Regions from separate parts of the Brevibacillus schisleri genome, predicted to be linked through region 1. Evidence: riboswitches for the same ligand, from Rfam matches in the RefSeq annotation. Region 1 holds a riboswitch; each other region holds the start of a gene.
What was found. A riboswitch is a leader RNA that binds a small molecule or an ion and turns the genes downstream of it on or off. The one in region 1 is predicted to bind S-adenosylmethionine.
Positions count from the first base shown of each region.

Region 2: it holds a riboswitch for S-adenosylmethionine, as region 1 does, so the genes downstream of both, metK (methionine adenosyltransferase) here and ACUUHJ_RS02750 (homocysteine synthase) in region 1, are expected to answer to the same signal.
Region 3: it holds a riboswitch for S-adenosylmethionine, as region 1 does, so the genes downstream of both, ACUUHJ_RS26245 (2,3-diketo-5-methylthiopentyl-1-phosphate enolase) here and ACUUHJ_RS02750 (homocysteine synthase) in region 1, are expected to answer to the same signal.

Region 1 covers NZ_JBVNDM010000001.1:516,925-527,319, forward strand. Annotated here, with positions in the region: gene ACUUHJ_RS02720 (ArsR/SmtB family transcription factor) at 1-1,079, opposite strand, end outside; gene ACUUHJ_RS02725 (DUF4129 domain-containing protein) at 1,232-2,560, opposite strand; gene ACUUHJ_RS02730 (DUF58 domain-containing protein) at 2,557-3,747, opposite strand; gene ACUUHJ_RS02735 (AAA family ATPase) at 3,752-4,690, opposite strand; gene ACUUHJ_RS02740 (MFS transporter) at 4,739-5,965, opposite strand; gene ACUUHJ_RS02745 (ArsR/SmtB family transcription factor) at 5,962-7,011, opposite strand; gene ACUUHJ_RS02750 (homocysteine synthase) at 7,166-8,470, opposite strand; SAM riboswitch class I at 8,561-8,667, opposite strand; gene ACUUHJ_RS02755 (rhodanese-like domain-containing protein) at 8,979-9,290, shown strand; gene ACUUHJ_RS02760 (SCO family protein) at 9,344-9,997, shown strand; gene ACUUHJ_RS02765 (YqzG/YhdC family protein) at 9,994-10,332, opposite strand.
Region 2 covers NZ_JBVNDM010000001.1:6,086,660-6,097,054, forward strand. Annotated here, with positions in the region: gene ACUUHJ_RS28915 (competence protein ComFA) at 1-31, opposite strand, end outside; gene ACUUHJ_RS28920 (glycosyltransferase family A protein) at 180-545, opposite strand; gene ACUUHJ_RS28925 (response regulator) at 616-1,323, opposite strand; gene ACUUHJ_RS28930 (sensor histidine kinase) at 1,357-2,499, opposite strand; gene ACUUHJ_RS28935 (polysaccharide deacetylase family protein) at 2,496-3,512, opposite strand; gene metK (methionine adenosyltransferase) at 3,661-4,866, opposite strand; SAM riboswitch class I at 5,000-5,101, opposite strand; gene ACUUHJ_RS28945 (S8 family peptidase) at 5,163-7,739, opposite strand; gene ACUUHJ_RS28950 (SLAP domain-containing protein) at 7,919-8,914, opposite strand; gene ACUUHJ_RS28955 (SLAP domain-containing protein) at 8,955-9,902, opposite strand; gene ACUUHJ_RS28960 (accessory Sec system S-layer assembly protein) at 9,994-10,395, opposite strand, start outside.
Region 3 covers NZ_JBVNDM010000001.1:5,516,128-5,526,522, forward strand. Annotated here, with positions in the region: gene ACUUHJ_RS26235 (anti-sigma factor) at 1-954, opposite strand, end outside; gene ACUUHJ_RS26240 (sigma-70 family RNA polymerase sigma factor) at 954-1,472, opposite strand; SAM riboswitch class I at 1,603-1,781, shown strand; gene ACUUHJ_RS26245 (2,3-diketo-5-methylthiopentyl-1-phosphate enolase) at 1,868-3,082, shown strand; gene ACUUHJ_RS26250 (2-hydroxy-3-keto-5-methylthiopentenyl-1-phosphate phosphatase) at 3,079-3,747, shown strand; gene ACUUHJ_RS26255 (methylthioribulose 1-phosphate dehydratase) at 3,751-4,407, shown strand; gene ACUUHJ_RS26260 (1,2-dihydroxy-3-keto-5-methylthiopentene dioxygenase) at 4,421-4,933, shown strand; gene ACUUHJ_RS26265 (Ger(x)C family spore germination protein) at 4,987-6,105, opposite strand; gene ACUUHJ_RS26270 (GerAB/ArcD/ProY family transporter) at 6,102-7,202, opposite strand; gene ACUUHJ_RS26275 (spore germination protein) at 7,202-8,746, opposite strand; gene ACUUHJ_RS26280 (acyl-CoA dehydrogenase family protein) at 8,960-10,395, opposite strand, start outside.

The DNA.
Region 1 (10,395 bases):
AGATGTGGTGAAGCAGGTGGAGAGACAAGTCCGGGAACAGGCATATCGATGAACTCATGCAGATCGACGGCGAGCTGTTCCAGCCGTGATGCAATCGCGCGGTAAAACACATACCGTCCCCGCCGTTCACTCCAGATAAAGCCAGTGTCTACCAACAGATTCAAGTGCTTGTTGACGGCAGGCTCACTGATGTTGTGCAGGTCAGCCAACTGCTGCGTGCAGTAAGGATGAGCCAATAATGATTTGAGAATCGCAGTCCGTGTCGGGTCGCTGAACACCTTCATTTTGCTGATGAAGTCAGCGGGAATCACCGAGGTGGCTCTGGTGCCGGGAACGTCTACGGATAAGCACACGGAGATATGGTCGTCGTAAATGCCGAGCAACAAATGCGGCGCGACAAAAGTAGAGACACGCAAATGAATACGGGCTAGCTCCGAATAACCAAATGTGTACGTTTTTGCCTTATGAAATTGCAAGAAGTTCTCGTGCACCTTCAAGCGCGGGTGAACCTGTGACAAAAACGGAATCGGATCCAGCTTGATCTGCTCTTGTGCCTCGTGTACGGCACGGACGAGCCATGGTTCAATCCGCCGTTCTTCTGTCTGGAAAAAAGGCAGGTAGTCGTAGCAAAATTCCAGAAAACTGCGTTTGGTCGAGAGTGGATGGCGCAAAAGCTCCCGATGCTCTGGTTTCAGCTCTTCAAAAATCTCGTTTGTACGTCCTTGCATCCAAGCGTGAAGTTGTCTGGGATGATAGACGGGACCAATCATGAGCTGGGCAAACTCGCCAGCATCCATTGCCTGTACACGCTCCAATGCGGCCTCAACGGAATGCTCAAAGCACTCCTCCCAAGGCGCTAAGAAGTCCATGGCATCGAGAAACTGATTGGACATGGAGCTAAAATAGTGAAGCTTTTTCAAGAGCGGGGCAGGTAAAGCAGTGAGCAACTCCTCCGCCCAATGCAAGCGGGAGGTATGATGCTCCGGCTTTGCAAGCACGTGGAGACTTAAGAAAAACTCATAGCCGGGTATGTATGCGACATGAAGATGCTTACGCAGCCAATCAGGCAAATCTTGCACGGAGCATCCTCCTTTCTCATTCAATTAACCATCTGGTGAATTCATTTTGGGAGCGGGCAAAATTGAAGAAATTATGCCGGAGGGGCTTCCCGATGTCAAGAGAAAAAGAAAACAACCACGGCTAACGCATAGCACGTGGTTGTGGGGAGGTATTACGTCTCAGAGAAACGAGCGCCGAGCGTCTGCACAGCTTGCTGCATGGCTGTCAAATCCGCTTCGGGAAGCGACTTTTCCTGATAGCGATATTGCTGATAGTAACGGGTGATGCGAGCGACTGCATCCAGCTGATCTGCATCTAGCAAGGGCTGTTCGCGCAGGCGATTGAAAAACTCTTGGGGTGTCTCATGCAGCTCGATTGGCACTCCTTGCTTCTCCATGAGGACAAGGAATTGATAGTAGGCGTACCTAGTGGGATCATCCTCAGGGCCGACTGGCTGTTTGAACCATTTGGCAGAGCCATTTTCTGCGTTTTCTTCACTGGAAGAGGGAGGGACAGTGGTCAATATGGTGTTTTGTGCAGCCGCCACTTCTTTTTCGAGCGAAATCGTCCCCTTGAAGCGCCTTTTCCATATATATCGGCCGAGCAGGATCACACAGACGAGGATGAAGGCAATGATTAAGTACGGCTGCAGAATAGAAAAGAGTGATTCTCCGAGCTGTATCTGTACCGCAGGATGATCTGGTTTTTGTCCGGTACTTTCCATGAGTATCTGCATGTTTGCCTGTTTTTGGTTCGCCTTCTCGTACAATTGCTCAAACAATTCCACAATGAAAATAAGCACTGGCTCAAAGAGCGTATACAGCCCATCGCTGACAGGTCCTTTTATCCAACTCCAAATCCAATAGATAAGACCAAATACGATAGAGCTGACAGCCAAATAGCCTGCGATCAAAAGAATACGAGTGCCAAGCACTTGACTGCCGAGTAGCAAGCTAATGCGAGCAGGTAGCCTCGTAGAGAGTGATCCTTCCCGCAGCACGAACGCCACAATCGCCACCAACATATAGCTGAGAGTGATGAAGACAAGCATGGAAAAAGAGGCTGCGAGTGTATAGGAACCTGGGGCAACGCTGGAGGTGTAGAGTACTGCTATCGCGAGCTGCATGAGGCCCGCCATCAGCGCCAGAACAAATCTGCGTTGCAGGCTGTCGTGCCGATACCCTTTCGATGCAGCGCTTTGTACTCTCCAAAAATAAACAGCAGCCAGTACAAGCGCGATGAGCCAAGAATCGTAGAGATAGAAGCTGCCCATTCCTACGAAAAACACAAGGGGATACAGCAACAGATGGAGCATAAATCGACTGCCACCACCATAGTACAACCAGCCCCCCGCCATGAGCAGGGTCGCTGCGACTAAGCAAAACGTGAGCAGTTGACCAAAGCCTGCTGTCATATACCCAAACAATACCAGGAAAACGCCCGTCAGCATGGCCTCTAGCCAAAACGCGAGCGTCCAGCGACTTATCAACGAGAGTGTCATCCCATCATCACGCTCCTTTTTTTCAGGCGAGCATGCTGGAAGCGCTGGATGATGACAGGGTCAGAAGAAATGTCCAGTACCGCAACCTGATGACCGCATTGAATAAGGCGCTCCGCAGAGGCTTGGACGGATGAATCCATTCGTGGTGTCACAATGAGAATAGCCTCCTTCCCATGTGCTCCCTCTAACCGGCGTAGAACAGGCGCCAGTGGCGTTGTCACAAAATGGTGGATTTGCGCCAGTTGGGTCATGACGTGCAAGTGGTGTGCCTTGCCACTTCCCGCAGGCAAATGAAAATGCTCACGTCCTCGTTGCTTCACGGTGAGGTACAGCTCGTATCCGACCGATTTTCTCCTGCACAGGCCAGCCAAAGCCGCAAGACAGGAGATCGTCCGTTCATTGGTGATATCGTTATACTTTTGCATCATTGGTTCATAGGAGGGCAGGATATGCCCGACGATTCGCCAGTTTGGTTGGGCTGTAAACTCGAAAAGACGCGTCTCGAGCGAGCCTGTTTTGGCGGTTGCCTTCCAATGGATGTGCTTGAAACGGTCGCCTGGCATGTACGACCGAACACCACGCTGAAAAGTGACATCATCCTGTTGGCGCTGACGAGAAAGCCGATTCCCGTCCGGCTCCGATTCAGCGAGGACGACGGGAGAAAGCGCAAGAGGCAGCGGATAGACCAGCAAGGAAAAGGAAACCGACAGTGTCATGGCGGTAGGCTCCTCGCCCAGTAATGGCAATGTCTCGGATTGAACATCCGTCAGCCAGACTGTGCCTCGTTTGTTTGGGATGAGAGTCAAGGTGCGTGTGGCACTTTGCCGCATCGGCAGATCAAACCGCAGGCGAACGCTCGTCCGATGATTGAGGATTCGCACCTCGTCTGCACCTTCCACCGCGACATGCTCCGGCAGTGTGAAACGAAGCCAGGTAGCAGGTAAAGGCAGCCATGAACGATTGTGCAATTGAACTGTAATGTGCACGGGTGTCCCTGACAGGACGCGCGTTTGATCACTGGACCAATCGAGCGACACCCATTTGGACATGGACTTGGCCCACCAGTCTTGTGCAGCGGGGAGAAAAAAGAAAAAGCCCCCAAACAGAAAGAAAAACCAATGCCCGGAAAAAACGGCGAAGAGCAGTAAGACAAAACCGATTACGTGAAAGGTTTGCTTGGTGATCATAGCACTACACGCTTTCTTCGACGGGAGCGGGGACGCTGGTCAAGATTTGCTCCACGACTTCCTGCTCCGTCACGTGCAGCTCTGCTTCCATGGACAGGCGGATGCGGTGAGCTGTCAGACTTGGGAACACCACTTTTACATCATCCGGCAAGACATAAGTACGACCAGAAACGAACGCGTAAGCTTGGGCGGATCGCAACAGGGCGAGCATGGCGCGCGGACTGATGCCCACCTCAACCGAGCGATGCTGGCGAGTCGCTTCCGTCAGTTCGATGATATAGTCTTCCACCGGTTGGCTGACGTGAACAGTCGTAACCTCGCGTTGCAGAGCCGCAATTTGGTCGACAGTGATGACCGGCTCGACCGCCTCTAATGGGGAGCTGCTGCGGAACCTCCGCAAAATTTCTTTGGCATCCTCTCGTGTACCGTAGCCAAGAGACAGCTTGAAAAGGAAGCGGTCCAACTGTGCTTCCGGCAGCGGATAGGTCCCTTCCGATTCAATCGGATTTTGGGTAGCGATAACCAGCATGGTCGATGGGAGTGGCAGGGTAACGCCTTCAATCGTAACCTGGCGTTCCTCCATGCATTCCAGCAAACCGGATTGAGTCCTGGGAGTGGCCCGGTTGATTTCATCTGCAAGCAAGACATCCGCAAAAACAGGTCCCTTTCGAAGTTCGAATTCACTTGTTCGTTGATTGAATACGTGAAGACCGACGACATCGGATGGCAGTAGATCCGCAGTAAATTGCAGGCGGTTGTAAGAGCCGCCAATCGCTTGCGCCAATGTTTTGGCAAGCACGGTTTTTCCCATTCCGGGCAAGTCCTCCAGCAATACGTGACCACGGGCAAGCAAGGCCGTTACCAATAGGCGGATCTGACTTTCCTTGCCCACGATGACGCTGCTGATAGCATGCTGAAGGTTATCCAATGTCGGATGAGTCATGAAAATTCTCCTTTTCCCATTCAAAATTGAGGAGTCATACGGTTTTTATTATATATGGAATATCCTGTTAGTTACAAATTTTCGAAATAATAATCCCGTAAGCGCGGCGAGCACGATGACGGCCCCTACAGAGATGTAAAGAGGGCGAATCCCTACCTGATCGCTCAGCTGTCCGCCAAGCCAAATACCGACGGGCATCGTCGCACGCACGATGAGCAAGCGGACAGACAGTACACGCCCCATTAGCTCGGAAGGAACGTGAAGCTGATACAGGCTTGTGCTATGTACCTGGAAAAAGGGAGCAAACAGACCAGCCAGTAGTTCGATGGTGATGGCAAGCCAGATGTCATGGGTAAAGCCTATTGCAACAAAGCTCAAGCCACCTAGTACCAGTGACCCCAACATGATCAGGGGCTGTCCAGGGCTGCTACGGAAGCGAGGCACGAGCAATGAGCCGAAGAAATATCCCAACGGATAGCCAGCCAAAAACAAGCCTACATGAAACGAGGTGCCTTGCAGCTCGCCGGCTACAAAAGGCAGGTTTAGTACGAGTGTGACTCCGACAGCAAATTGGACGAGAGCCGAGTACAGACCGAGCCAGAGTAGAAGGGGCTTCTGCCAAAAAACCGCAAGACCAGCCTTAAACATGACGAACCACGATTGCTTCTTGTTGGCGGTATCCGCTGGGGCGAGTGGACAAAGAACCAGAAAAAAACCGCTGAGTGCATAGCTGATCGCGACCAATGCGAGTACGGACTCACCGCCGATACTCGCTACGAGAATCCCAGCCAATGGCGGACCTGTTATCAAGGCAATGCGCAGGACACTATCCAAGTAGGCATTGGCTTGGAGGAGCTGCTCTCTTTTGACCAGAGCTGGGAGGAGCGACTGGCTGGCTGGCACATACAGCGGTTGAACGAGACCGTTGATCAGGGCAGTGAAATACAGCGGCCAGAGCGATTCCGTCCCGGAAGTAATGACCGCAAAGGACAAACAAAAGGCAGCAGCTCGCATCCATTGAGAAAAAAGCATGACACGCTTTTTATCGAATCGGTCGATGTACGGTCCGGCTACCAACTGAATGGCGAGCGACGGCACGAAATACAGCAGCCACATCTGTCCGACCGCACCTTGTGAGCCTGTTGCCTGATAGATTAACCAGCTATTGGCGAGGGTACCGAGTGAGGCGCCGAGTTCTGAAATGAGCTGACCGAAAACAATCCAACGATAAGAACGCTGCTGCCAGACAGAGGCTTGTACAGCGGTTTGGCTCATGGGGTGCTCCTGTGCAGGAATTCATCCCATAACAGAGGAAGCTTGTCCAGCGTATGACGGCGGAGTCTGTAACGGGAGCCTGCTGTTTCCACGAGATGGGCAGACCGCAGCATGGATAGGTGATGGTGTACTGTCGATTTCGCCATTGAGAGTTGATCGGTTATCTCTTGCAGGCTCAGGTCATTTTCTGCGAGCATTTTGACCATGCGTAGCCTGTGCTCATCTCCGAGTGCTTTTAAGGCTTGCACCAGTGATGGGGGTGGCTGATAAGGATCTACAGCATCGTGCAAATTTTCGTCGGCAACAGGGTAATAAAAAATCTTCGTACCGACAGCATCGGCCTGTACGGTCCATGGGCGGTAGATCGCTTGCGGGATTAGCAGTACGCGTGCCACGGCAGGCTCTGGGAGGTAGCTCGATCCCGTTGCATACTCAACCAAGGCTTCGGGGTTGAGCTTTCCTAGCTTGTTTTGCTTTTGCGCCCAATCCCGTTCTAGCATGCGAACGATTTTTCCCTCATGTGGCTTGATGTGAGTGGTATACCAGCCTTCCATCAATCCGAGAATATGACTCCGCAGCACTTCTCCATCAACGGAAGTAATATGTTCGATATACGATTCAAAAAAGAGATGTGTGCTGCACGCTTCCTGTAAAACGGCGCAATCATCCTTGCTTCCTCGTGCAGCCTTCCGCCGTGCTTCCTGCCTATTTTCACCGAGATAAGGGAGGGCTTCGTATCGGAGCTGTTCGATTGAGAGCTCTCTGGCATACGAGAGAAAGGAATCCAGATCAGCGAAAGGGCAAAGGTCGAGCAGTTGCAAAAGCGTCTTCCACGTGTTGTGCTCCTTCGCATAGTCGACCTCTTGCCGTACAGAAGGTGATAGCTCGTCCAACAGTTGGCGCCAGTAGGCAGGAGGGTGTTCCATCGTGTGATGCAATTGGTCGTAGGTAGCGGCAGCGATTCCTAAGGCAGCTTCGAATAAAGGAGAATACGAGATCTCGACCCGATAGGTCGTTCGTTCACTGCCAATGTTCAAAATCTTCATGTGATCATCCTTCCAAAATTTGTACATGATTATGTATTTTATAAAAATCGAATTTAAAATTCAATATTTTTAGAGCGAAATGAGGAAAGGAAAAGAAGAATCACAAATCTCTATCCAAAGAGATTATGTGACTCTTCTTTCTGTAAAGGTAGGGTTAACCAACCGTGGATAATTGCAACGCACGCTGCAGTGCTTGTTCCAGATCAGAGAGGATATCGTCGATCGCTTCTGTGCCGACTGAGAGACGAATAAGTCCCGGAGTCACTCCGGCTGCTGCCTGCTCTTCTTCTGTCATCTGCTGATGTGTTGTGCTCGCTGGGTGAATGATGAGTGACTTGGAATCTCCGACATTTGCGAGATGGGAGAACAGCTTCACTGACTCGATCAATGTTTTTCCTGCCTCAACGCCACCGCGAATGCCAAAGGTCAGGATCGCGCCAGCCCCTTTTGGCAAATATTTTTGGGCCAATTCACGCTGGGAGTCTGACTCCAATCCCGGATAACTCACCCACTCTACCGCAGAGTGATTGGCGAGGAACTGGGCTACTGCCAAGGCGTTCTGGCTATGCCGCTCGATGCGCAGATGCAGAGTTTCTAATCCTTGCAGGAACAAGAAGGAGTTGATCGGAGCGACTGCTGCTCCGATATCGCGCTGGAGCTGGACACGTGCCTTGATAATATAGGCAAGCGGACCGACTGCTTCTGTATAGACGACGCCATGGTAGCTTGGATCTGGTGTAGTCAGACCTGGGAATTTTCCGTTGTTCCAGTCGAATTTTCCTGAGTCTACGATGATACCGCCAATTGCTGTTCCGTGGCCGCCGATGAATTTGGTGGTGGAGTGCACGACGATATCGGCCCCGTGCTCAAAAGGACGGCACAAAATCGGAGTCGCAAAGGTGTTGTCCACGATCAACGGCACACCATTCTCGTGAGCGATATTGGCGATCGCCTCGATATCAGCGACATCAATGCGCGGGTTGCCGATTGTCTCGCAAAACACGGCTTTTGTCTTTTCATTGATATAGGTCCGGAAATTTTCCGGATTGGATTGATCTGCAAAATGAACCTTGATACCGAGGCGGGGAAGAGTGTGGGCGAACAGGTTGTAGGTACCGCCGTAGAGGCTGCTGGAAGCGACAATCTCGTCACCCGCATGTGCAATATTTAAGATGGCGAATGTAATGGCAGCCTGCCCGGATGCGGTCGCGAGTGCACCAACACCACCTTCGAGCAGGGCAACACGCTTCTCAAATACATCCTGTGTGGGATTCATGATGCGTGTATAGATGTTCCCAAACTCTTTTAAGCCAAACAGGTTGGCTGCATGCTCCGTATCGCGGAAAACATAGGAGGTCGTCTGATAGATCGGAACAGCACGTGAGCCTGTTACAGGGTCAACCTCTTGCCCACCGTGTACCGCAAGTGTTTCTGGCTTCCATTGTTGTTGATCGGACATGTCCATCTCTCCTTTTACTATGGGAAATCGGCGAATAAAAAACGGAGCTTTCTCCTGAGAAGAAGAAGGCTCCGATCATGCACGGGCTTGTGTTCATCTCTCAGAATCACTGGATTCTGCAGGAATTGGCACCATGCAGCTAGTCTGCTGGTTGCCGGGCTTCGTAGGGCCTGTCCCTCCACCGCTCTTGATGAAAATAATTGTTGTCGTAATTGTATGAAAATAAAACCATGCTGTCAATGTGCAATATACAGTTATCAGGGAGGTTTTTGTGTATATATGAATGAAGGTGGTTTACTCATGCCATTAATTTGTAACGGTTTTGTCTCAAGCTGTTCACATCCCGTGGGGCTACTGTCGCAGTGAAATAGGAGATAATGGTAGAAAATAGGGAGCATGAATGCAGGGTGAAGCCAAGTGCTCTTCGCGTTAGAAAAGTAAAAAAGCGTGTGATATCATGGAGGTGGTTACAACTGATCTGATCGTACATATAGGAGGATAAATAGCGATGAGCCATGGAGTAAAGGAAATGACACCACAAGAGCTGTTGGAAAAGCTGGAAGCCAAAGAGGAACTGCAAGTCATTGATGTACGTGAAGTAGATGAGTGGAATGCAGGTCACATTAAAGAGGCAAAGCTGATCCCACTTGGCTTTTTGCCACATCGTATCGATGAGCTGGATAAGAACATTCCGATTGTGATGGTTTGCCGCAGTGGTGCCAGAAGCAATACAGCTACAGAGTATTTGAGTGCACAAGGGTATGACGTGGCGAATATGGTTGGCGGCATGCTCGCATGGCCAGGTGAAGTGGAACAATAAACGTGATAGAAACAGTGTGAATGCCTCCCGAGTGTAATCAGGAGGCATCACACATGGGACAAGCAGGGAGGAAGCAACCGATGAGTGAAGGAGCACAATTGCAGCAGGAATCTGCAATGAAGAAACATTGGTTTCCTGTGTTAGCCGGTATTATCATTTTAGCTATCGTCGGAGTATTTGGTTATAATTACATGACAAAAGAGAAGATCGAGGTGTTGAAGCCGATCGCGGACTTCACCTTGGACAATAGTGACGGAACAACCTATACATTTCATTCAAGTGCTGGCAAGGTACGACTGGTAGAGTTTATGTTTACCAAGTGCCCGGATATTTGTCCGGCGACTACGTTCAACATGGCCAAGCTGCAAGATCAGTTGAAGGAAAAAGGACTGTTCGGAGACAAAGTGGAGTTTGTTTCCATTTCCTTTGACCCTGATAACGATACACCGGAAGTCTTGCAGGACTATGCAGCCAAGTTCAAGGCAGATCAGAGTGGCTGGAAGTTCCTGCGCGGGGATGCTCAGGCTGTAGAGAAAGTGACGAAGGATTTTGGTCTGATGGTCATTAAGGAGCCAGATGGTTCCTATTCCCACACGGCTCGCATGTTCCTTGTGGATGGAGAGGGAAACATGCGTCGCGCGTACGGGATGGCAGCTAACATGGAACTGGAAGTCATGATGAAAGAGATGGTACAGCTCGCTGACTAGCGGGTCTCCTCATAGAAGATATTTACGACCTCTTCTGTTTGATTCACGAATTCAATATGAACGAGTAACGCCCACCTGCGATTGCTTTCTTGAAGCAAGAGCTTAAACGTCTCTTCTGACGTGGTGGGCGTTTTTTGTTTTCGTCCGACATGCAGGTAGTCCACAATTTGAGCGTTTGGATATCGCTTCATCGTTTCCTGCATCGCGAGCCTGCCCCATTTTGCATAGGGAGGTTGAGCATAGGTAGGGAACGGCTGAAAGATGAGCAGGAAAAGGACGGTGGAGAGAAGGGGCATCATGTTCCGATAGCGAAATAGGCGACGAACGGCTTGCACTTGCTATTCCCTCTCTTTTTCGAATGGTTTGCCATGTATTTTGAAGACTTTTCGGAATATCAT
Region 2 (10,395 bases), 5.6 Mb from region 1:
AAGCTTTGATATACAGCAAATACTCACGCATACGCTCACTCCTCCGCCTTCTTGCTCTTAGTGTGCAAAAAGACAGACTGGTCCAGCAAATAAATTTCGAACCAGAATCAGGACCTAGAAAAATAAAAAAGCTGCCGATCTATTTTCGACAGCTCGTAATATTTACGCTCACCAAATTTTTATGCTCCCTCTTTATTCTCCCGCAGATCAATGACGATGGTTCCAGCCGCCATCTCCTCTTGTACGTCACCCAAACAATATCCGTACGGATAACGTTTCAAGACGGCTGTCATCTGTTTCGTATCATCGTCAGACCCATCATCTATCAAGGTAATTCGGATTGGTCTGCCACTCCAATACGATCGAAACAGCAGACTCCTCACTACACGTTCTAGCACCTGTTCCGAATTGCGCACCAGCAACCGATAATGCTCATGCGGGAGCTCGTTCGCGGTATCCGTCCGATTGGTCCAGCGCTCCGCGATCATTACCAACAAAGAGGAGCAGCCAAATGCTGCCAAAAGCCATACAATCAGCTCTTCCATCACGGTCATACCTCCTCCTATACCAAGGTATGCCGCACGGCTTGAACAGAGTGCAGATCGGAAGCGCTTCCTACAATTTCACCCAGCCGTTTTTAATGGAGATGACAACAGCTTGTGTCCGGTCTTGAACATTGAGTTTTTGCAAAATGCTGCTGACGTGATTTTTAACCGTCTTTTCACTAATAAACAGGAATTCCCCAATGGCACGATTGCTTTTCCCTTCTGCCATCAGCTGCAATACTTCCCGCTCACGACGGGTAAGCGATTCGATCACTTTTGGATCGATGGCTTGCGATTCATCTACAGAGAAGCTACGCTCTGCCGTCCCTTCCTGCTCGCTCAGACGACGGAATTCTTCAATCAGCTTGCCCGTCACCTTCGGATGTATGTATGCACCACCACTCGCCACTACACGCACAGCGTCAACGAGGTCCGACGTTCCCATTTCCTTCAGCAAGTAGCCAGACGCTCCAGCTCGGAGTGTACGATACACATATCCCTCATCATCATGAATCGAGAGCATAATCACACGAGTAGAAGGGCTTACCGAAATCACATTTTCTGCAGCAGAAACGCCATTTATGTTTGGCATGTTAATATCCATCAACAAGACATCCGGCTTGTGCTCTTCCGCCAATACTGTGGCTTCTCCTCCGTCCGCACCTTCCCCGACGACCTTGAAATCTTCTTCCATTTCCAATATTCGCTTTACGCCTTCGCGAAATAATTGATGGTCATCCACAATCACAATGCGGAGTTCTTGCTGTCTCTTATCCATGGTTCATCCCCCAGTACTTATTTACGTATCACGTCACAATTTTATCGGTATTTGGAATATAACCTTGGTTCCCTCTCCCGGAGCGGATTGCAGCTCGACACTGCCCTCTAAGAGCTGTACACGCTCACGCATTCCCAAGAGTCCAAAAGAGTTGCCATTCGCCATGCGTTTTTCCAGATCGAATCCGACCCCATCGTCTTTGACGACAAGGCTTAACGAATCTTGTACAAATTCCAGCTTCACTTGTACGGTCGTAGCGCCTGCGTGCTTCTCCACATTGTTCAGACATTCCTGAACCAAACGGAAGATTGCCGCCTTTACAGAACTGCGCAAAGGAGGCTCCACACCGAATACTACCAGATCGATGGAAGACTGAATACGGTCTTCGCATGTTTGAATATATTTTTGCAAGGTAGGTACTAGCCCTAAGTCATCTAATGCCATCGGACGCAAATCAAAAATAATACGTCGAACATCCGCCAAGCTCAAGCGTACCATTTCCTTCAGCTCGTGGAGTTCCATTTGCGCTTCCAAAATGCGTTCGTTCTTCAGCATGCGTTCTACTATTTCCGAACGCAGTACGACATTCGCCATCGATTGAGCTGGCCCATCGTGAATCTCGCGCGCGACACGCTTGCGCTCTTCTTCCTGAGCCTGGATTACCTTTAAGCCCATCAACTGATGCTGCTTAGCCGATTCCAGTGCCTCGCCTATCTTGCTTAAGTCACCCGTCAAGTAACCAAGCACGACGCCCATTTGAGAAACCAGCTTTTCTGCTCGGACGATCGTTTCTTCCAAGGTACGCAGTTGACGCTCCAAATCATTTCTTCTGCGCTTCAAATTGTTTTCCCGCTCACGGTAAATGGACAGTTCTACCTGAATACGGCTCGCCTCTTCATACGCAACCCGAATGTCTTCCTCCGTGTACATATGAAAATTACGACTGACCAAGACGAGCTTGTTGCGCGATTTGCGATACGCGAGTTCAAGCGCATCGACTTTTTGAATCACTTTGGAAATCTCTTGTCGAAGTTCATGTAAATCAAACTTCAATGAGTTACCTTGCTGTCTGGCGTTTTCAGCTATATCAAATATTTGGGTTTTACTCGTTTCTACGGTTTCAATCGTTCGCTTGATCACCCCGTCCAGCACGCTGATGTCTATCGCTTTGTTCATGATTGCTCTCCTTCAAACTCATTTTTAGCCTTCGTGAACAACTGTTGGAGGTGCTCTTCTTCTACGTCTCGCAGTCCCATGTCATTGCGTGGAATAGCAAACGGATCTGTTCCCTGTTTTACGAATCCACGATTAGATGTAAACACATAGCGGTAGCCAGCTTCACGAGCTGTCTCCAGTACAATTGGACTTGTGTATCCAAACGGCAACGAGATGACTTCGATCTCTTGCTTCATCCAATCGCTTAAGCTGACGCGAGATATACGAAAATCCACAAAGAGGCGGTCCCTGTACTCTTTTTCGTCCTCTAAACGATGCAAGTCCTTCAGATAGACCGGAGCTGTTTCTGGGCCAAGATCGCCCCACTCATTTCTTTCTTCCTCTTCATGCAGACTGTACGTATGGGACCCGATTGTAACCAGTCCCGATTGAATCATTTCGTTAACTTGTTGACGCGTAAGTGGTGGCGTCATATTCTCCCGTTTTCGGTCAGCTACATCTCTTAAGCGCCCCGCAATCGCGAAGTTCACTGAAGGGTAGCCGTATGTACGTAAGATCGGAAATGCTTCTTTGTAGTAACTCTCATACCCATCGTCAAACGTAATCAAAACAGCATTCTCAGTCGGTAAGGTACCCGTCTCCATAAATCGCAGGAACTCCTCCAGCGAAATCGGATTCAGGTCATTATCATGCAAAAATTTCATGTGTCGGGCAAATTGATCAGGAGCTATGACATACCGCTGATTCGATTGATCCGTGACATGATGGTACGTCAAAACAACAACCTGATTGTTATACCACTTTTTCGTTTGAACCACTGCTTCTTCTGTTGGTGTGACGTTTGGCTCAGCATTTTTTGTCTCACTTATGCTTATAGACGTATCCACTTGGGGAAAAGGTTGCACTTCTTGTTTATTCTTTTTTTCCAGAAAAGATTCGCCTAAGAACCCAATAGCCACTATAAAAAACAAAAAAGTAAGAAACACGATCAGGAAGAGCCTTCTGTTCGGCAAAAAAACCCCTCCTCTACTTCCTCACTAGGAGATTCGACACAGTCATACAAATTCCTGTGCAACAATTGACCCAATAATTGGATGACTCTGCTCCTAAAAGAAAAAGAGCCCAGTAGCAACACCAGGCTCTTTTTATGTCTTTCGATTATTAGAGTTGAGCAGCCTCTTGCTTCAGAACTTCTGCTTTGTCTGTTTGCTCCCAAGGAACATTCAGGTCATTGCGTCCGAAGTGGCCATATGCAGCTGTTTGTTTGTAGATAGGACGACGCAGGTCGAGCTGCTTGATGATACCAGCAGGACGCAGGTCGAAGTGTTTGCGAACCAATTTCACCAGAGCTTCTTCGGAAATGGTACCTGTGCCGAATGTATCTACTGCGATGGAAACTGGTTGTGCTACACCAATTGCGTAAGCAACTTGTACTTCGCATTTGTCTGCGAGGCCAGCAGCCACGATGTTTTTCGCTACATAACGAGCCGCGTAAGCACCGGAACGGTCAACTTTCGTCGGATCTTTACCGGAGAACGCACCACCGCCATGACGAGCATAACCGCCGTAAGTATCTACGATGATTTTGCGGCCAGTCAAGCCAGCATCCCCTTGTGGTCCGCCAATTACGAAACGGCCAGTTGGGTTGATGAAGTATTTGGTTTCAGCGTCCAACAGTTCAGCTGGAACAACTGGTTTGATTACGTGTTCAACCAGATCTTGCTTGATTTGCTCCAAAGTTGTTTCAGGAGCATGTTGGGTAGAAATAACGATTGTATCGATACGAACTGGTTTGTCGCCATCGTACTCAACAGTTACTTGTGTTTTTCCGTCAGGACGGAGGTAAGCAAGTGTTCCGTTTTTACGTACTTCAGTCAGACGACGAGCCAATTGGTGAGACATGCTGATTGGAAGTGGCATCAGTTCAGGTGTTTCATTGCAAGCAAAACCAAACATCAAACCTTGGTCACCAGCACCAATTGCTTCGATCTCAGCATCAGTCATTTTGCCTTCGCGCGCTTCCAATGCTTGGTCTACACCAAGTGCAATGTCAGCGGACTGCTCGCCAATTGCAGTAATAACACCGCAAGTGTCAGCGTCAAAACCGAATTTCGCACGGTCATAGCCGATTTCACGAATGGTTTCACGAACGAGCTTTTGGATATCCACATAAGTGTTTGTAGTGATTTCACCTGCTACGAGAACCAAACCAGTAGTTACGGAAGTTTCGCAAGCTACGCGAGCGTTTGGATCTTTGGACAGGATCGCATCCAAGATGGAGTCGGAAATTTGGTCACAAATTTTATCCGGATGTCCTTCAGTTACAGATTCGGATGTAAACAGACGACGACCTTTTTGCAAAGCCATGAGAAAATACCTCCTTTGACCTCATACAAATAGTGTGGTAGCCGAGTTAGGATTTTATCTACGTAAACGCAAATAAAAAACCTTTTCCAATTTTTAGGAGGAAAAGGTTTGAGCGTTTTTTGCTTCCTTCATCCTCTTATCGGCCAGAACAGATGTCCGTTCTGCTGGTTAGCACCGCTCTAGCTCGGTTGCCGGGCTTCATAGGGCCAGTCCCTCCGCCTGCTCTGGATAAGAGTATCCATTACGGATAATAGAATAATTGTTTTTTTCAGAGATGTCAATAGGAAAAATTTTACTTATAATTGATAGGCTTTGGAAAGTACCACCACTACCTCGGCGCGAGTTGCTCTTCCATTCGGTTTAAAGGAAGAACCGTACCCATTAACCCAATTTCTCGATGTCAAAGCCTCGATGGCAGGAGAAGCCCAGTGACTCGTTGGCACATCCCGATAATTCGAGGTACTGTGATTATACATCAACACATTACGTGCCCGGGCGATCATTACCGCCATCTCTGCACGCGATATCGGCTGATCCGGCTTCATTTCATTCTTCGGGTACCCTTTCAAAATTCCCAATTGATAAGCTACACCTAGGTTGTGATACGCCCAGTGCCGCTTTGGCATATCCCGGAAGGTCGTTTTTCCTGTGTAGGTAGTCGCTACCTTAGAACCGGTCGCACGCATCGATTTAAGCAGCATCGTCGCAAACTCCGCACGGGTCACTGCCTGGTTCGGCTTGAACGACGCATCATTAAACCCATTTACAATATCGCGAGAGCTAAGTCTGACGATCTCTGAGCGCGCCCAGTGGTCCGAAATATCGCGATAACCCGCTATCAATTTCTGCTGCGTCACCGTGAGCCGGTACGATTCATATTTGAACGAAGTACCACTATTAAGGCGAACATAATATTTTCCTGGCTGCAAACGCAAACCCATAATATCGTTTCCTCGCTTAGACAGCTCCGCTACCTCATTCGTCGAAGCAAGCGCATAGTTCATGTTTCGATCGCTGTAGAGCGCGAAACGAAAGCCGCTATCGACAGGAATGTACGGCGCTCGGAACGTCACATACGATTCACTATTCACAGTAAATTGGAACCAATCGGAATCGGTAGCTGTCGGTATCGTGCCTGACATCACTGTCCCACCGCTTAACGGAGACGCTGTTTGATAGGTGTCATTCGGCTCATTAAAATCTTTTTTTACTGGTGTGTATCCCAGATCTAACTGATACTCGCCATTCACCGCATTGCGATTGTACTCACTCACACGGATGTAATACTTGCCTGGTGACACTTCTTTTTGGACGCGCTCTGTCGGATTGTCTTTTGTTCCATTATCGTAAGTAGGGTCCCAGACAACCATCTTTTTACCGAGCTCTTGTTTACCGATACTCAGCAATAGATCGACACGCTTGTTATCAGGACTAACAGTGACATCCAAATGTCCATATTCACGAACATAGTAGGAGAACCAATCCTGATCCCCTTCATCGTGAAAATTGCCTGTTACACTGATTTCGTTGCCTACGAGCGGCCTTGCCGTCTCTTGCGTATCGTTCGGTTCGTTACGGTCCGGATTGATGGTAAACTTACTCGTCAGCACGTAGGTAAAAGCGTTGTTGACCCCTCCGTTACGCATTAACCGGATATTCATTTTCCCCGCTTTGACCGGGACAGTTATCGTATCCCCATTTCCGAAGTACTGTGTAATCGGCGGACGATTCTCTGGGTAAAAGGTAGCTGCCATCGCGGAAGAAATACCGGATGTCACTGACGCTGTAAAACTGACCTTCCCATCGTAAGGGATGTCCATCTTTAGCCAGTCTATCGTATCTTTTGGTCCCAAATTTCCACGTATCTGAGACTCGATCGGAAACGCCTTTGCTGAGTACGTCTGATTATTCGGTTCCAAAAAGTCATAGGATAAGGACGTCCGAACTGCCTTGTCGACATTTAACAACCCGTAGCCCGTTTTCCGGTCCCATCCCTTTTCCCCTAAGTCCGTAGCCGTTTGATAAAGCAATTGTCTTACATCAAATGGACTTAGTTTGGGATGACGAGCTAGTATGAGAGCCGCTGCACCCGCTACTTGTGGTGCGGCTGCTGAAGTACCGCTAAAGGAACCGTATTTCCCCCCTAGCTTGGTCGTATAAACATTGAAACCTGGCGCTACCAGGTTAAGCTCAGGTCCCGTATTGCTTTGATACAGCACTTCATTGTTACTCCTTACAGCCCCTACTGCTACCACCGTGGGATAAGCTGCCGGATAGGCCACTCGGCTACTCTCATTGCCACTCGCTGCAATCAGAACCGCTCCGCTTCTTTCCGCTCGTTGCACAGCATTCGCCAGTTCTTTGGAGTAGGACATACTGCTGAGAGACATCACAATGACTTTGGCACCACGATCCAAGGCAGTATTGATACCCTTAGCAAGAGTCTGCACCGTAGTATCTCCATTTTTGGCCAAAACTTTAATCGGCAAAATCTTGGCATTCCACAAAACACCGGATACACCAATACTGTTATTCCCGCTAGCAGCCAGTACACCAGTTACTTCTGTTCCATGTCCGTTATCGTCCTGGGCAGATCTCCCGGGATTGACCAGATTCACACCCGGCAGAAGATTGTCCTTCAAGTCAGGATGCTTATAATCCGCACCAGAGTCTAGGACCGCGATGATAATCTGTTCATTACTATTTACGACTGACCAGGCCTGGTGAGCTCTAATCTGACTCAAATGAAGCTGGTTACTTAAATAGTAGTCATTCGATGCTGGTGGTGCTGCAGCGTAGATTGTTTGGTTGTTTGCCATCAGTAGTGCGACACTTATCGCAGTCGCTACTGACATGTTCACTGATTTTTTCATGTAAAACAGTCCTTCCTTCTCTCCCCTGCAAAATCAGCAGTCTAAAAGGAATTCAGGTATTTATCTTCTCGTCCTAGCATAGCGGATGAAAAGGGAGACATGCAACCCTGATTAGCCAATATTTGGAACGTTAGAAAAGTACAAAACCCTTTTCACCATGGGCAAAAAGGGTTTTCTCCTTACTGTAACAAACCTTTATTGTCTTCCACTTCAGGTGCTACCTGAGCTTTTTCTTTTTTTCTTTGCTGAGCTTTTGGAATAAAAGCAGTAACTTCCGCCAGATTTACCTCTTCCTTTTTAATGGAGGAGAACGGAATATCAAATGCCCATATACGATGGCTATTTGCTTCTACCTTCATGTTTTCCAGGGTAAAGTGTACACGTGCTACGGTATCGCCATCCTTATCATGAACGATAATCGGCACTTCAGTAAACTCCAGACGTTTTGCCAGACCGTTACGGAAAGCAACGATGACTTTCAGGCCGTTATCTTCACCTGGCTTGATGTCGAGGACTTGCAAGTCTACTTCTCCCTCTACAATCGGAGCCTTTTCTGCTGCCTGCTGCATGTATTGCTTGGATTCATCTGCACTCAGACCCAGATTAAAGTTTTGATTCTCTTCGACTTCGTGCTTTTCCGGCTTGATAAAGGCCAGCTTCAATGGAACCTCTTGTTCAGGAATACGGTCGAACTCATCCCAGCGGAACATGAATTCCATCGGACGGCTGGACATTTCCATCACTGGACCAGATGTAATCAGATCAAAAGTCTTTCTCGCGACTTCCTCTCCATCCTCCGTCACCAAAGACAACGGAAGCTTTTGCAGCAAAATACTGCGGTCAGTCGCATTGCGAACGTAGGTAAGAACCAAGAAACCATCATTGGTAACCTGCGTAAAGAAAGGAATGATACCTACTTCGTTACGAACAACCGGAGGCATTTCATCATGCGCGTATTGCAAGAGCTCATGCTCGGCTTCGTCCAATTGATCATCCCACGGACCGTTCAGCACCAAAAACAATTCCTTGGATTCCACACGGTTCGCAGATTGCTGCGGATTCTCTAATCCGGATACACCCAAATAAAACTCTCTATGAAGATTCTCATGAATATCTTCGCGTACTTGCTCCAAGCTCTCCTTGGAACCAAACCAATTTTCCAATAACCAACTCATAAGTCAACCTCCTCTTTCCCAACCTCAAAAGTATTGCGCCCTATTCTACCTCAAGCGTCCATCTTTTCAGGTCGGCATCAGGCTTTTTCACTAAATTTGGCGGGAATACAATCATCCACGGACGGCTGTAACCCGGCTTCACATTAATGCTGCTTGCGTCGAGTACACCTGTTGCTACCAGATCACCATTAGCATCAGCAATCGTCAGTTTTATTTCATCTGGACGGTAATCATGGGCCATCCCATTGCGGAAGAGCATCGCTGCTACCAAATGTCCTTCCTTTGTCATTCCGATGTCGAAGCCTGTAACCTGTACGGTATTAATCGGAATCATTGGCAAAGACTGCGTCAACGCTTCTAAACGATCCTTTTGGCGATCGGTCATGCGGCTTTCCATTTCAGGATCGAGCTCCAGATTACGCGGCCATACATGCGAATTTCTACCAGCCTTCATAACCACTTTCCAGCGGTTAAAGGTGAAGTTTTCATGCAGATAGCTCTCTTCCGGGAACAATACCTCCCATGGACGGCTGGTATGCGGTGGAATTGCGCCCATATCTGACAAATCCACCTTGATCCTTGCAAACGCATTATCATCAAGATAAATCGCTAACCCAACGTTTTTGATCCGCACTGGCTTATTTGTCGAGTTACGGAAGAACATCGCTACAGTCATGCCATTTGGCTGGGGAATCATACTGAAACCCGTTACGCTAATCATGCCTTTACGCATCTCTGGCAATTCTTCTTGCAAAAAGCGAAGCGTATACTTTTTCTCGGAATCCAGCTCGCTCTCCCAAATCGGGCTCAGGGACAATTCCGTACGAATTTTTTCAACTCCACCTACAGACTCTTCCTGTTGCTCGCTGCTTTCCATTTCGACCTCGGTGTTTTTCAATTCAGCGACATCGATAGCAGACTCTTCTTGAATATCTTTTTTCAGATCCTGTTGATCCTTACCTAAAAAATTCTTCATAAAGGAAAACATAGGCTACCTCCTCAAACGTCCGGACACGAACGAAGCTTCTCTTATCATGATAAACTTTTTTGACTAGCCCATGCAAATTTGCTCTCTTGCATTAAGCTCCTTGGGGAACGCTCACTTTCCAACGGGACAAGTCAAGCTCTTCCTTTTGAATGCTCTCAGGTGGGAAAATAAACAGCCACGGCTTGCTCGTATTTGCATTTACAGTCAGGCTTCCTAGTTCAAACAGACCTTCTGCCACTTTATCCCCACTTGCGTCATAGAGCGCCAGCGGCAACTTTTCGATGGACAGTGACTGAGTAGAGCCATTCCGAATTAAAAGCATCGCATTCAGGGCACCATTTTCTGTTCGACGAATCTGCACGCTCTGTATATTTACTTCTCCCTCATTTAGAGCAGGGAGTTTCTTCGCTAGTTCAATTAAGGACGTTTTTTGCTCATCAGTCAGCGCCTTAATCCAGGATTCCTCCAGTTCCAGCTGCTGTGGAAGAACCAT
Region 3 (10,395 bases), 5.0 Mb from region 1:
CAGATCTTCTTGCTCAGATAAGTACTTCATCTCTTCCAAGTAGGCGGACATTCTTCTGTCCCCTTCCCCGTTTACCCGAATGGGCGCACCTCCGTAATCCAGTTCATGTTGCGCAAATCCCCACACGTACCCGGGACCGAGAAATCGATTGCCCTCTTCTTCTGCTTGCTTGCGCTCCACCCCTGTGTCTACCGCAAACCAAACTGTATCTTGTCCCGAAGAAGTAACATGGCGGGAAACCAGTTCATAGTACTCCTGATACGTCAAGAAGTGATCGAAGGAAATCGCGAGCTGAGAAACGGTCCCCTCTGGCAGCTTCTCCATCGTTGTCCAGGCAGGTGAAGTGAAAGACATCGTATCCTCCTTTTCCCCTTCTGTCGGATAACGGAAATACAGCTTCTGCTCCCTGACTCCATTCGTCCATTGCGGCCCAGCATTTACGTTCCACAGCACATTTGTACTTTCAAATCGCCCTGCATTCTTATCTTCCGACCCGACTCTCTCGCGAAGCTCCATGCTGATATTGCCGTACAGCAATCCGACCTTCGAACCACTACCGCCTACACTGACACCTGGTTGAGTAAAATTGACCATCGACTTTGCAACGCGGAACAGATCTTCATGCATCAGCGACCCCACCCAGCCATTCAGAATCAGCAACACAACACCGGCCAGAAAGGGAAGCCCTATGGTGAATCCTGCGTTGGACAACCGATTTTTCCATTTCCCCCGGCGAACAATGGCACGCTGTTTTTCAGCTGACAGTGTTTCAGACTGTTTGGTTTTCGCGTTGTCCGCTTCTGGTTCTGCCCCCAACAACAGCCTTTCCAACCGCTGTGCGTACTCTTCGTCAGCGGCTATCTCCTCCTCGAATTGTTTCGAATCTTCTTCCGCCATTTCCCCACGCAAATAAGCAAGCAACCTTTGCTCGCGATGATTCTCATCCTTGTTCATCACCGGATTTCCTCCCTCCACAACTGCCGCATCTTTTGTCGTCCCCGAAACAAGGAACGCTTGACGTCTGCCAGATCGATACCGAGCACCTCTGCCATTTCCGCGTAGGAAAACTGCATGGCAGACAACAAAATGACCTGTTTCTGCTTTTCCGGAAGTTGCCCCAAGTAGTTATGGGCCACTTCCCACAGCTCTTTGTTCACGACATGCTCTGCCGGATCAACCGCCGATTGATCACGTCGCTGTGGCAGGGCTTCCACAAACGCAAATCGTTGTTTCGTCTTCTTGCGATAACCGTCCACGAAAGCGTGATAGGCCACCTTGAACAGCCAGGGCCGTACTTTTTCCCCACGGTAGTCGTCCAAGGAAGAGAAGGCGCGACAAAAGGTTTCCTGTGTCAAATCCTCTGCCAGCCTCTCATCTCGTGTCAGCCGGAAAAGATAGCGGTAAATATCGTTTACATGCAGCTGGTACACATCCTCCAGACCTACTTTCCCAAGCCGTTCACACCCTTTCACCCATTACCACGAAGGAATTGTAAAAAAGTTTCATCTTCGTCTCATTTTTCTAATAATCTCCTGCACATTCTCTGCAAAAACAAAGATTGACTCCTGACAATGAACGTCATATCATGGGGGAAACGAATAACTCTTATCGCGAGCTGGCTGAGGGACTGGCCCTATGATGCCCGGCAACCGGCGCTATACCATGATTCGTACGCTCATAATTGCGTACCTTGGATAGCGAAACGGTGCTAATTCCAACGGATAAGAGTCGAGATTGAGCATTTTCGGGCTCGTTTCGGCTACTGACCCGAGAGATGAGAGGAGACGAGACGCTTTCATAGTCGACAACCGCCTCCCCGCTCAATGGGGAGGCTTTTTTTATTAATTCAAGGAGGATTTGACGTACCATGAGTGAACAACGTATCCTCGTCACCTATCTCACCCAAGCAAAAGACTTGAACAAAAAAGCGCAAGCCATTGCTGTCGGCATGACAGTCGGTTCCTGGACGGACCTGCCGCTTGCCAAGCAAGCTGAGCTAGCGCCGTATCTCGGTGAAGCCGTGAGCGCGACACCAATTGCGACACTGGAAAACGGAGAAACACGCGGTCTGATTACCGTTAGCTATCCGACTCGCAATTTTACAGCAGACATTCCATCCTTGTTAACCGGAATATTCGGCAAACTATCGATGGATGGCAAAATCAAGCTCATCGACATCGTTTTCCCTGAATCATTCCTTCAGGCTTTTCCTGGACCGAAGTTCGGCATTGATGGTCTGCGCGAACGTTTAGGGGCACATAACCGTCCGCTCTTGATGAGCATTTTCAAATCGTGCCTAGGTCTTCCTTTCGACGATCTGAAGACGCAATTCCGAGCACAAGCCTTGGGCGGAGTCGATCTCGTGAAAGATGACGAAATCTTCTTTGCAGATGACCGTGCTCCTTTTATCGAACGAATCAAAGCGTTCAAGCAGATCGCACAAGAGACCGAAGCCGAAACTGGCAAGCCCGTCCTCTATGCAGCCAACCTGACCGGACCTGTGCATGAGCTGAACGAAAAAGCGAAGCGTGCAGTAGAAGCGGGTGCTGATTGCCTCTTGTTCAACGTGCTGGCCTTTGGCTTCGATGCCCTGCACCGTTTGGCAGCCGATCCTGACGTACACGTACCAATCATGGCGCATCCAGCATTGGCAGGCGCCTACTATCCATCACCTGACTACGGCATCGCCCCCCCGCTCCTACTCGGTACGTTGATGCGTGTAGCTGGGGCAGATTTGGTGCTCTTCCCATCCCCATATGGCAATGTCGCTTTGGACAAAACAGAAGCGTTGCAGCTCGCGAAGCATTTGACAGATCCACTGAATGGTGTACGCCGTTCCTTCCCGGTTCCGTCTGCCGGCATTCATCCGGGGCTGGTTCCACAGCTTTATCAAGACTTCGGACTCGATCAAATCGTCAATGCAGGGGGCGGAATCCACGGTCATCCCGGTGGAGCAACCGCCGGAGCGAAAGCATTCGTTGCCGCGATTGATGCAGTCACCGCAGGCCGAACAGTGGAAGAAGCCGCCTCGGAATCACAAGAACTGGCGGTCGCCCTGGAAAAGTGGGGTGGCGCGCGATGAGTAAGAAGCTCGTCCTGTTCTGCGATTTCGACGGAACGATTACCGAAAAAGACAACATTGTAGCGATTGTTCGCAAGTTCGCTCCCCCTGAGTGGGAAGCCTTGACGGAGCAAATCCTTTCGCAAAAAATAAGCGTTCAGGAAGGAGTCGGCAAGCTGTTTCAACTCTTGCCCTCCTCCTTGCGCCAGGACATTATTGATTTTATTGTCCATGAAGCGACCATTCGCCCGGGATTTTCTGAATTCGTGAGCTATTGCCGAGAAGAAGGCATCGAGCTGTTGATTACGAGTGGCGGCATCGACTTTTTCCTGGAGCCTATCCTGGCACCCTTCGATCTTACCGATGTACCGATCTACTGCAATGGCAGTGATTTCAGCGGAGAGCGCATCACCATTACGTGGCCAAACGCTTGCGATGAACATTGCACGAACGGCTGTGGCATGTGCAAGACGACCATCATCCGCCGTTACGATCCAGCAACCCATTTCCGCATTGTCATCGGCGACTCCATCACTGATTTGGCTGGGGCCAAGATCGCTGATTATGTGATTGCCCGTTCCTTCCTCGCTGACAAGGCGGAAGAGATGCAATTGCCGCATAGCAAGTTTGCCACATTCCACGATGTGATTCGCATTTTACAGCAAGTCCAACAGGAGGTCGTCTAATTCATGACTGCAACACTCGAACAACGTCTGGATGCCTTTCGCCGTCTGGATGACGCCAAGCTGACATTTGCCCGCCGGGACTGGTTTCCCGGCACCAGTGGCAATCTCTCTATTAAAATACAAAACGCTCCCTTGCAATTTGCTGTAACGGCAAGCGGCAAAGACAAAACCAAGCTGTCCCCTGAAGATTATCTGGTCGTGGATCAAGACTCGCGTCCGGTGGATGAAACTGCTCTCAAGCCGTCCGCGGAAACGCTCATCCACGCTGTCGTCTACAAAACGTTTCCGAAGGCAGGGGCTTGCTTCCACGTCCATACCGTATGGAATAATCTCATTTCCGAGCTGTACTTTGGACAACGCGCTTTCTCCATTCAAGGACAAGAGCTGATCAAGGGACTCGGAATCTGGGAAGAAAACGCGCGCATTACTGTTCCGATTGTTGAGAACTTTGCCGATATTCCGACCTTGGCTGCCGCCATTGAAAAAGTGATTTCACCAGAAGTTCCCGGCGTACTCATCCGTAACCACGGTATCTACACGTGGGGCGGCAATGACTTCGAGGCCAAGCGCCACTTGGAAGCTTTTGAATTCCTATTCGAGTATCACGCCCGCTGGCTGCAATTGCGCCAAGCAGTCGTGTCCACTACAACCACCAATTAAGGAGGAATAAACGATGGCACAAATTCGTTTTCACGACAACAATGAGTACATCTCCGCACCCGAGGAAGTTGTCTCCTTCCTGGATACCCAAGAGATCATTTACGAAAAATGGGGCGTGGATCGCCTTGATCCAAAGCACCGTGATAACTACAGCCCGACAGACGAGGAAAAACAAGAGATTCTCGACACCTTTAAGCCGGAAATCGATGCGATCAGCCAACGTCGCGGTTACTTGACAGCGGACATTATCGTCCTCTCTGACAAAACACCTAACCTCGACGAGCTGTTGGTGAAATTCAAGGGCGAGCATCACCACACCGATGATGAGTGCCGCTTCTGCGTCGATGGTCACGGTATTTTCGCTATCAAGGGCAAAGACGGTCGCTACTTTGACGTCGAGCTGGAGCCAGGCGATCTGATCTCCGTACCACCGAACTACCGCCACTACTTCACCCTGATGGACGACCGCAAAATCAAGGCGATTCGCCTGTTCGTCACTCCTGCTGGCTGGGAAGCGATCTATTAATAACGAACCCCCTTGGCATTTACTGATTGCCAGGGGGTTTTGTCTTTCACCTTTCACTTTACGACGCCATTTCCCTTAATCGATATGTCTGACTTGATTTCAACTTTGGCATTAGAAAATGCCTTTGTCCAATCGTCCTCTACCTTTTTGTACTCCTTATATTCATAGGCCCGCGCATAGAGACCGAACCCAAACGGGTCTACACCGATTTCCTGGCATTTCTTGATTAACTTCATGTAATCCTTCTGTAACTCGTCGCCGATCATTCGCTCCATCTTTTTGTAGTCCTTTTGCATGTCGTACGGAAACATACGCTCTGATATGGATACTCGCAACCTGAAATGAACGTCAAAATGAAACCGACCGTTCTGATAGGATGTTTTTACTTTTTTTTGGACGCCCTTGATAAAAAAGCTGATCCTGTCTTTCGTAATTTGTTTTTGATCGTTCGGCTCTTTAATCGGGATGGTGACGGACAATTCCCCTTGTTTTTCATAGAGCAGCGTTTGCAAAAGAATCGTATCCCGCGGTTCTATCGAGCTTGCGTACGTTCCATTTTCTTTTAACAAAGCCGTCCCCATTACCTTAACCGCCCGCTTTTCTTTCTTCAACTCAGTCAAGCTAGGTGTCATCCCTTTTTCATACATTTGCCGATGGAGCTCCTGTGCCCTCGTCTTTACCGTCAGATTTCTTTTATTGGCTGTGTCAATTAGCGTTGTTACATGAATGGACAGACGAGGTTTGTCCTTTGGTTTATAATCAAACAACTCATGCAACGGACCATCAAGCATAGCCACGCGGGCGTTGACACTGAACTTTGCATCCCGAAAAACGACATCCAGCAACCGAAACCAGTCCGGGTGAGCCAGTAGCTTTTTCCCAAACACGAGCACCTGAATTTTGCCTGCTTGGGTCAAGCCTGTTACTCGCTCATCAAAGCCCATTCTTGACTCTCTAATCGTAGATGACCGAATGCCGTATTCCTCAGATTTTTCCTTTGCCTCCCGATTGAACACCGGGCTTGAGATATAAAAGAGAAGCTCGTTTTTTTCGTTCAAATCAATTCCGACCATCAGCGATAAAGTAGCATCCTCCAAATTGATTTGATCCTTGCAACCTGCCAACATGGTTACCAGCAAGCTCAATAATAGTACTTGAGCAAATGCCCTCATGCTTTTTTCCCCCCTTCTGCTCGTTTCGATAGCCTGATCGGCCCCCAAGCCAATAAAGGAAGTGCATAAGCAAATACCAAGCCTGCAAAGTTCCAAATTTGTATCGATTTCTTCAGATCAATAAAGGATGGCGTATAAAACCATAGCGCCACTGGAACCAGAAGAAGGAACAGGCGCAAATGCTTGCGGTGATCCTTCATGCCGAATAACTGACTGGATGAAAAGACACAGAAATAGATGTACGGCAATGCAGTCGTTGACAATATAAACATATAAGTAGAGAGAAAAAGAATATCGACACGTTCTAAGAAGCGGAACTCAATGGCTTTCCATAAATTGAGCGTAGGCCATGTATACTGCGTGATTTCATCGGGGCTAAAGTATGCAAAAGAAACGACAACGACAGACAGATACACGAACAACGTCAATGTATTCGCAATGACAATGCCAAGAGACGCATATTGCTTTCTTTGAAGGAAAGGGTAGGCAAAATAACCAAACTCAAATCCAAGAAAGGAGAGTACGGTGGATTTGCTCGCTTCCCATATCGGGTGCCAGCCCTCCTTGATCACTGGCAGCAAGTTTAGCCAATGAACCTCTCGATAAGCCGTCGTGAGAACAAAAGGTATCCAAAGCGTAAGATAGAATACGAGCTCGGCGTACCTTCCTATGGCGCGAACCCCTCCCTGGAGAACAAAATAAGTTGGCAACGTAAAAAGGAACACGACGACATAGGCGGGTGTCTGAGACAGGAGCCAAACATTTATGATTCCCGTGGCATTTATCAGCAAAACGAACGCTGCAACCCCGCAATAAATGAACATGAGAACAATAGCGACACGACCGAGCCACTTGCCCAGGATCAATGGGAATATATCGATGATCGTCTTCTCCGGGTACTGCTTCATCATGTTCGTGATGACGAGACTGACTAGCATTGCCGCAAGCCATCCGATCAAAAGCGATATCCATCCGTCGGTGCTCGCCTTCTCCGCCAAATCTCTGGGAATCGTCAATACGCCGATCCCTACTTGTGCCCCATGAATGAGGAGAATGTACTGAAGGACGCTCAATTGGTTGTACGTATACTTTTTCATCACCCGTCCTCCCTTGGCCGATTATTGCCTTGTCTTTCCTCTTCAATCGTATGGGCTGACAGGGGACGCTCTTTCATTTTCCACAGTGGCAGGCGGATAAACAAATCTTTCCAGTCCCCGAAGCGCACAGGGGCAAGAGGACTTCCATAAGGAACACCTAATGATTCCAGCGTAATCAAATGGCCGATCAATGCCATCAGCCCGACAATAATACCTACAAAACCAAACATCGCAGCGAGGATCATCATGAGAAATCGAATAAGCCTGACTGCCGAGGCCATATCGTAGTTCGGAATAATAAAGGATGAGATCGCTGTAAATGCAACGACAATCACCATAATATTGCTCACAATCCCCGCTTGTACGACCGCTTGACCAATCACGATACCCCCTACGATACCGACTGTTTGCCCAATAGGCGCTGGCAGGCGAATTCCCGATTCCCGGAGCATTTCCAGAGTGAGCTCCATAATAAATGCCTCTAACAAGGGTGGGAATGGAACCTTTTCGCGGGACTCTCCGACTGACAAAATCAAATCGAGTGGGATAACCTCATAATTGAATGAAATTAACGCAATATAAATCGCGGGTAAAAAAGTAGCAATCAAAAAAGCTAAATATCGAAGCAAGCGAATAAACGTGGCAACAGGCCAACGCGTACCGTAATCGTCAACGTTTTGAAAAAAGGAAACGAAAGTAGCCGGTCCGATTAATACGCTTGGAGAACGATCGACAACGACAGCAATCTTCCCTTGCAAGATGTGAGAGGCGACTGTATCCGGCCTCTCTGAGGTCAAAAACTGCGGAAACAGCGAGTAAGGATTATCCTCGATATACTCCTCCAGTTCAGACGCATTAAGAATCGAGTCAACCTTGATCATCTTGAGCCGATCTTCCAGCTCCTGTAATACTTCCGGATTCGCCACATCAGCCAAGTACATGATTGAGAGCTTTGTAAGGCCTCGTTCTCCCAACCATATTTCTTTTATTTTTAATTCACGGTTGGGAATATAGCGGCGAATGAGGGCAATGTTCATCGAGTCCGTTTCGACAAACCCTTGGTGTCCTCCCTTTAGCGCAGCCTCCAACTGTGGATCTTCTATCGCCCGCTGTGGCCATCCATTCGTTTGAATCACAAGCACTTCTTTTCGACCCTCAATAAACAAAAGACTACTCCCAAGCAAAATTTCGGTTTCTACTTTCCGAAAGTCGTAGACAACGGATACCTTTCCGACAGATAACAGGTCCAAAATACTCGATTTCTCACCCTCTGGGTGTGACAAAAGCGGACGAAGCACATTATTGTTAATCGAGTTTTTGTCAACCAAGCCATTCAGGTAGACGAGTGTAACCATGCCCTCTATATGCTGGCACGCAAACGTCCGAATGACCAAATCGGGTGTCAGCGTAAATATTGCATTCAACTCCGCAAGGTTATCACTTAATCGCTCACTGATCTCACGGACACGGATAGGCTCACTCGAGTGGCTTATCCTGTCTTTGACAGATGTCTTTTTTCTTCTTAGCCACCCTCTCATCGCCATCTGCTACAGCTCCCGCCCTTTTCCGAAGTATGTTCCATTAGCGTTCGTGAGAGCTTCCCAAAATATGCATGGAGCTTGGCACATTCTGCCGCTGAATCGAATAAATCCCAAAGCATTTGCAAATCGCAAATATCCGCAAGAATGAAAACGTGCGTTACATGCAAAAGGAGCAAAGCTCAATGCTTTGCTCCTTTTCCCATCTACTGTTTGGAACTACACCACATATGCCCCCGCTTCGATCACGCGGTCTGCAATCGAACGTTTGAGTGCCACTGTGTTGATCGGCGTGCGGCGGGTCAGCTTTTTCAAGATCGACAGGCGCAGACGAAGCTCGTCGCCCTCTTCCATCGCCGCCAATGCTTCCTTCGCCCAGCCTTCGATATGATCGAATGCCTCATGTACATAGACAGCGGTCATTTCCAGCTTTTGCTGCTCAGCTTCGATGCCATTTGCCGCCATTGCTTTCTCTGTCCGCTTCACGATGCTATCCATTGCGTACAGCTCGATCAGCATGTCAGCCGCGAATGCCAAGAGTTCCTGTTCTTTGGACATTTCCTGTTGGTATTTCATCAACGCAGAGCCAGCCACCATCAAAATGATTTTGCGCGTGATGTTGATCAGATGCTTCTCCATAGCCAGGGGTGCATCCTCAATCTCTTCTGGATAATAGCTCATCAGCTCTGCTTGCAGACTGCTTGCTGCTTGCAAGAGCGGCAATTCACCTTTCATCGCCTTTTTCACGAGCGTATCCGGAATGAGCATGCGATTGATTTCGTTCGTTCCTTCGAAAATGCGGTTAATCCGCGAGTCACGGTACATGTTCTCGATCTCATACTCGGACATAAAGCCATATCCACCGTGGATTTGCACGCCTTCGTCCACGCAGTAATCCAAAACCTCAGTGGCAAATACTTTATTGATCGAGCATTCGATCGCATAATCAGCAATCGCCTTCGCAACCTCTGCGCCATCATCCGCTTTTTCACCCAAGCGAGTCAGCGCTGTATCGAACAGACCCACTGTGCGATAGACGGAGCTTTCAGCCGCATACGTTTTCACTGCCATGTTTGCCAGTTTGTTTTTGATTAAAGGAAAGTTGGCGATTGGCGTTTTGAACTGCTTGCGCTCTTTTGCGTAGTTCGTCGCGAGTTCCACCGCTTTTTTCGAGGAGCCGACTGCGCCCACCGCGAGCTTGTAACGACCTACGTTCAAGATGTTGAACGCGATCACGTGACCTCTTCCAGGCTCTCCGAGCAGATTATTTACCGGCACAGGTACATCTTGCAAAATGACCGTGCGTGTCGAGGAGCATTTGATTCCCATCTTCTTCTCTTCCGGTCCAAACGAAACACCTGGGAATGTGCGCTCAACGATAAAGGCAGTAAATTTCTCGCCATCAATTTTCGCGTATACGATAAACACATCAGCAAAGCCAGCATTCGTGATCCATTGCTTCTCTCCCTTGAGAATATAGTGCGTGCCATCTGCGGAGAGAGTCGCTGTCGTTTTCGCACCCAGCGCATCTGAGCCAGAGCCTGGCTCTGTCAGGCAGTAAGCTGCGATTCGCTTTCCAGACGCCAGATCAGGCAGGTAGCGCTGTTTTTGCTCCTCGTTTCCAAAGTACACGATCGGCAGTGAACCGATACCGA